DNA from 2 places in the Flocculibacter collagenilyticus genome. Region 1 is predicted to be linked to the other one. Evidence: predicted binding sites of a transcription regulator. Region 1 holds the regulator's gene; the other holds the start of a gene.

Region 1 (3,438 bases):
TAGAGGATTATCTTGAGGCGATGACGGTTCGCGCTAAGCAGGCTAAAGTCGTACACGATACTTCCACAATGTACCCCAATTTAGACTGGCAAACTAATCAACTGCTAAATATGTTAAATAGTAGTGATGATGATCTTCGGGGCAGCGCAGTACGAAACATCTACAGACAACACCTTAATAATACGCGATTGCTGGATGAAATTAGCGAAATCCTTAGCATAGAAGCCACGATTCCACGCAACAGATATATGAAGTTCTCTGATTTTTATGCTTGGGGCTGTCGCGTTCTTGGGAGCTCTGGCAATATAAAATACAAAGCACTTTTAGAAGATTTATCTAAAAATGGGCACACCCCCAAAGTGCGTAAATTCGCAGAAAAATTCGCAGATGAATTATAAGAACACTTATTTGTATTAGTTCAGATTTGTATTAGGTCAGACAAGATCTGACACATCAACATTGAAAACGTGAGAGTTACCCGTTTTATAAAGGTGCTGAATCTTTAAATCAAAACAAACTAAGAGGTAACTCTCATGCTTCATGCTGAGGCAGTCCTTAGCTATAGGAAAGTGTTTTAGCATAGTACTATATAAGAAAGGGGTCCTTGTTATTTTCATAAACCTAGTCTAATACAGTATAAGTATTGGATAAGGTTAGGGTTTATGTGTGATTTATGAAAATAGATAAGAATCAGAAATCAGGTGGGTACTTGCTTATTGCATGCGGTGCCGCTTTTGCTACAGCGGCTGTCTTCAGTGAGCAGTTATCATTTTTTGGGATTGCAGCGATGTTTATCTTATTAGGCATTGCATTTATATTGAAACATAATAACGCTAATACTTAACTTGTATAGCCGTTCAACATGCAGGCGCAGCGTTGTTGATTGCGCCTCTTCTCCTAGCATAGTAAAAAGCCATTTAGTTTTCTTAGGCTCAAAGATGCCAGCCTGTTGCTAAAAATACATTTTAGCGATTGAGTTATCGCAATTAAGAGCCATTTATTCATGGTTAACATGGCGATAGGATGAGGAAAATGTATGAGTTAAGCACGATTGAAAATATAATTTTCTGCTTTGGGCTTTTGTTATTTGCCTTGTTAATTTACGGATTGATGAGACTAGTACGCTGGGCTAAGCGCATGCCAAAAGGCGCATTTCTACTACTTACTATTTTTCCACTTATATCAATTTTTTCTATTCCCCCTCCTGTATTTAAAAAGGTCAACACGCCCTAAACAAGAGCTGCGAAAAAGAAGATGAGGGTGATCCCCCTGAAGATGAATAACTTCGAAGAAAAGATAATTACGCATCAATGTAATAAACTCTTTGCCATCTATCATTAACTGTATATACTCACAGTATCAATGTACTGTATGGAATAACAGCGTATGCGCCCATTAACGCCGAGGCAGTCGGAAATACTGCAGCTTATTAAAGATAAAATTCATGCTACAGGCATGCCGCCAACACGAGCAGAAATTGCGAAAACGCTAGGGTTTAAATCCGCTAACGCTGCGGAAGAGCATTTAAAAGCGTTAGCAAAAAAAGGCTTTATTGAGATTATTCCGGGAACATCACGCGGTATCCGCCTTGTTGAAGATGATACATTTGAAGAAGAAGGGTTACCGCTAATTGGTCAAGTGGCAGCGGGTTCACCTATTTTAGCGCAAGAACATGTTGAAGCGCATTATAAGGTTGATCCTCATTTATTTAAGCCTAACGCTGATTACTTACTACGTGTTAATGGTATGAGTATGAAAGACATAGGTATCATGGATGGCGATTTACTTGCGGTTAAAAAAGCGGAAGTGGCCGAAAACGGGCAAGTGGTCGTTGCAAGAGTAGAAGACGATGTAACGGTTAAGCGTCTTGAAAAGAAAGGCGACAAAGTGCTGCTTCACGCTGAAAACGATGAGTTTGATACCATTGTTGTAGACTTAACTTATCAACCGTTTGCAATTGAAGGACTAGCTGTTGGCGTTATTCGAAATGCAGACTGGTTTTAAGCTTCTCTAACGATTTATTTTCTATTAAAAAATGTCCAACATTAAAATAGCTAGCTAAATGCAGTTGGCTATTTTTCATTTTTATACTACCCACACCTTTTCATAAATTAGGCTTGCGCTAGCTAGTGGTAAAATTGTCGTAAGTGAAAAATTTATTTAAACCTGCATCGTACGTCCTTTCTTAGTTTGCTCATGATATGCACAAAATTTTTATAATTTTTTTCAAATAACTGTAGATTATTTGTCTGATTTGTTTAATTCTAATACACAATTCGATTAAAAAACTATCAAGAGACTTAGTTTAATCGATACGTAACATAAAGATAATAATAAGTATTTCGAAAATACTAATCTAAAATCTTAGAGTCATAATCAGCAAACGAGATGGTTGAGGCGTGCGCTAAGTCAAACCATTACGTGGAGAACGGGAAATAATAAAAATAGCACCGTTAGTACTGTGAGATGTTTACAAATATGGTGTTCTTTTTTATTTAAATTACTTCTTAATTGCTGCCTCTGAGGTGTTAGCAAGTGCGAGCTGTTCGAAATATAACAATAATAATTGAGCGGAATCGTCGCACAGGTTAAGTAGTACAGTGCATTTCGATCTGCTTTTTGCTTTAGCAAAAGACAGAGGAGAAGTCACGTGACCATATTGAGTTGTCGTCGCTGGTGGATCATGCTTGCGTTCTTGGCAGGTAACGTTACTGCGGAAGAGTTACCTTTAAATATGACTAAAGGTGTGACCGCAATTAGTGAACAAGTATACGGATTACACATGACCATTTTTTGGATTTGTTGTGTAATTGGTCTTGCCGTGTTTGGTGTGATGTTTTGGTCTATTTACCACCATCGTAAATCTAAAGGTGCAGTGCCTGCACAATTCCATGAAAATACAAAAGTTGAAATTGTATGGACAGCAATTCCATTTTTTATTTTGGTAGGTATGGCTATTCCGGCAACACTTACATTAATGGCGATGGAAGATACCAGCAAAGCTGATGTCAGCATTCAGGTTACTGGCTCGCAATGGAAATGGCACTACAAGTATTTAGATAGTGGTGTTGAGTTTTATAGCTTAATGGCTACTCCTAAAAGTGAGATTGCAAACAAACGGCAAAAAGGCAAAAACTACTTGCTTGAAGTTGACCGCCCCCTTGTTATTCCTACCAATAAAAAAGTGCGTTTTTTAATTACTTCTGATGACGTTATTCATAGCTGGTGGGTGCCAGACTTTGCGGTGAAAAAAGACGCAAATCCCGGGTTTATTAATGAAGCGTGGACCGAGGTAAATGAACCAGGGATTTATCGTGGTCAATGTGCTGAGTTATGCGGAAAAGATCATGGCTTCATGCCAGTTGTCGTTATTGCAAAAGCCCCTGCTGAATATGAGAAGTGGCTCAACGAAACTAAATTAGTGCAACAAAAAGCCAA
Region 2 (3,438 bases), 380 kb from region 1:
CTGTTCATGTAAGAGCTTGTCTGCAATATTATGCTCAAACGCTGTAATCGTATCAATAAAGTGCTGAATGGCATTCGCTGCTCGGCCAGATAAAAGCTTGTCATTAATGCAGGTTAACGCAGCTTGCCACAGCGTTGCCCCATGTTGTTTAGCGGTGTCTCGAACGGTTGCCAATGTGCGTTCACCAATCCCCCTTGCTGGGGTATTGATAATGCGCTCAAAGGCAGCGTCATCATTGCGGTTTGTAATAAGGCGCAAATATGCCAACGAGTCTTTAATTTCTTGTCGGTCATAGAAGCGTTGCCCACCGTAAATGCGGTATTTTAGATTGGCCTGACGGATCGCATCTTCCAGTGCCCGCGATTGAGCATTATTACGATATAAAATGGCGACATCGTTTAATGTATTACCTTTGCTTGACCATTGCTCAATGGCGTTAACTATAAACCTTGCTTCGTCTAATTCATTGTAGGCAGCGTATAGTGAGATTGGCTCGCCTGCATCGCCATCAGTCCATAATTCTTTACCCATACGCGCACTATTATTTTCAATGAGTTGGTTGGCTGCTTTTAGAATGGTATTAGTTGAGCGATAGTTTTGTTCTAGCCGTATTGTTTGCGCGTTAGGAAAGTCATTGGTGAACTTGTGAATGTTTTCTATTTTGGCGCCGCGCCAGCCGTAAATTGACTGATCATCATCTCCAACTATCGTAATGTTGCCATGTTCTCCGGCTAACAGTCGCAACCAAGCATATTGTACGGTGTTAGTATCTTGAAACTCGTCTACCAAAATATGCTCGAAGCGTTGTTGGTAATGGCGCAATAGTGGTGGATGCTTTAATAGCGTTTCGTGTGCGCGTAACAAAATTTCTGCAAAATCGATTAAACCAGCACGGTCACAGGCTTCTTGATAACTTGCGTACACTTTTAGCATTTGCTTTTCGGTGTGATCGTAGCTTTCAATGTGCTGTGGGCGCAGCCCTTCATCTTTTTTATTATTAATAAACCATTGCACTTGCTTGGGTGGGTAATGCTTCTCGTCTAAATTTAATGCTTTAAGGGTGCGGCGAATAAAGCGATATTGATCGTCAGAGTCTAAAATTTGAAACGTCTCAGGCAAGCTTGCTTCTTGAAAATGTGTGCGTAAAAATCGATGGGCTAGCCCATGAAATGTGCCAAGCCACATCCCGCCAACATGACTGCCCATTAAAGTTTGCACTCTGCCTCGCATTTCAGCAGCCGCCTTATTAGTAAAGGTAACAGCCATGATACTAAACGGTGACGCTTGCTCGACTTGCATCAGCCAAGCAATGCGGTGTACTAACACTCGGGTTTTGCCACTGCCAGCACCTGCCAGCACTAACATGCTTTGCAATGGTGCCGATACCGCTTCACGCTGGCGGTCATTTAAATGTTCAATAAGATGAGAAACGTCCATAATTCGCCTGATTAGTTCTGGTCACCTGAACAGCATTGAGATGTGTCGACTGCCGATGAGCGGTATAAAAAATAGATAAAAAGTGCTGTATATTATAACAGTGGTTAAAAATTATGAAATGGAAATAAGATTAAAATCGCTAATAAAATATTGTCAGTAAATTTTACATAAGAAATGCTGCTCGTTACTTAGAAGCAGTAAAGTTGATGTTTTATAATGGCTTTTTAAGTTGGTTTGATTATTGCTTTAAGCATAAAAATTTTGTTGTACCACTAATAAGAAGTAATCCATTCATGAAACAGTCCATTCTTTTTGTGCTTTGCTTATGTCAAAGTGTATTCTCTTTTAACGCCTCGGCTACGCTTATGGCAGATCATTACATTCCGTTCTGGGATGACAATAATGAAACGGTGGCAAACGAAATGATGTTCACCGCGGGTAATTTATCATTATCTGTAACAGCGTGGACTGGTAACTTTGATGCATCGGGTAATCAAATTGAAGGTTGGAGCCAAGTTGTGGGTAACGATCTTGGTGTGTTTCGTGATGATAGCGGCTTAGGTGTATTGTCATCATTGAATGATGGCAATGATCTGGATGCGGGTTCTTCAAGTGATTTTGCTAGCGATCCTGATGAAGGCTTATTATTTGTTTTTTCAAATAAAGTCAGTATTTTTGATATTTTTGTTGGCGACTTAGATTCAAGCGATGACATTAACTTTTCAGAAGTTAGCTTATCGGCATTAAATGACATCACAATAGGTAATTCAGCAATTGGCCTAACTGGCCCGCAGTTTGAATCAGAGTGGCCATTTGAATTTAATGGCAGCTTTTCAGGTTCTGCATTTATGGTTTGGGTTGATGACTCACGCGACGATGTTGAAATATTGGGTGTTGCAACCATCCCTGAGCCAGCCACTATTTTTGTTATTGCCTTGGGGCTAATGATGATCGGTGTGCGCCGCATTGCATAATCTACACACATAGGCATTAAACATATTGCACATTGAATGAGTCGCAGCCCCCTGCGGCTCATTAATCTCACACATGCTTACACCACACTCTTGTTTAGCTCAACACCCTTGGCTAATTAGTTAGCCAAATCGCCAATACAAAAAATAACCACTAAATATAGTTAATAACGATAGACTGCTTAAGGTATACCATTTAAACACACCTGTTGGCTGGTGCGCTAAAGGCACTTTGCTAGAGGTAATCACTTTGTAATTAAGCCAAGCATAAATCGGTGCGCTAACGAATGACACTGTGGTGACAAAGTCTAATAGCGCTTTGATGTCCGCAGTAAAATCGTAAATGATCCACCAACCGCCTATTGCTAACATGAGTAAGCTAGATACATACACGCGATTACTAATTACATTAACCCTATCGGCGTTGGCCTCTTGCGAATGATTAATCGGTGTTACTTTATTCGACTGATGAATAACATAGGCACGCTTCCATACTTGTGGAAAGCCATCAGACACGGCAAACGTGGTAGAAAATAGTGCAATGAAAGTGATCACCGCCATTAAACTCCAGCTCCATTCACCTAAGGCGCTACTATAAATACTAACTAATTGGCTAGCAAATGCAGCGGCTGAATTAGCAAACGAAACCCCTTGGCCAAACATCAGTAATGCTCCAAGCCAGGTAAAAATTATGGCCAGTATAAAACTTGTTAAGTAGCCAATTTTAAAGTCTAGCGTGGCATCTGTAACGCCAATTAATTTACCTGATTGCTTGCGTGATAAGGTCCATAGCGAATGCCAAACCGACACTTCCAACGAAGTAGGCATCCATCCCATTAATGCAACAATAAACGCAATACTGGTTGCGGCAGTTAGCGTGTTAAACATATCACTGGTATTAATAGCGCTAGCTGGAGTAAAGCCCAGTCGTGAGATAGCCGCTAACCATGCAAGTACGCTAAAAACAGCAAGTATTAGCATCATCCATTTCAACAAGCGATTCAGTAGGGCGTAGCGGCCAATAATTAAG

The links. Region 1 encodes LexA, which represses DNA repair genes until DNA is damaged. Its sites were predicted from a motif close to TACTGTATNNNNATACAGTA; they were not measured.
Region 2: the regulator LexA is predicted to act here: its motif matches at 1,521-1,540, upstream of uvrD (DNA helicase II).

What each region holds. Positions count from the first base shown of each region.
Region 1 is NZ_CP059888.1:463,005-466,442, forward strand. Features, by position in the region: gene HUU81_RS02065 (hypothetical protein) at 1-398, shown strand, start outside; gene HUU81_RS02070 (hypothetical protein) at 674-844, shown strand; gene lexA (transcriptional repressor LexA) at 1,387-2,004, shown strand; gene coxB (cytochrome c oxidase subunit II) at 2,684-3,438, shown strand, end outside.
Region 2 is NZ_CP059888.1:80,781-84,218, forward strand. Features, by position in the region: gene uvrD (DNA helicase II) at 1-1,437, opposite strand, end outside; gene HUU81_RS00345 (PEP-CTERM sorting domain-containing protein) at 1,803-2,411, shown strand; gene HUU81_RS00350 (NRAMP family divalent metal transporter) at 2,532-3,438, opposite strand, start outside.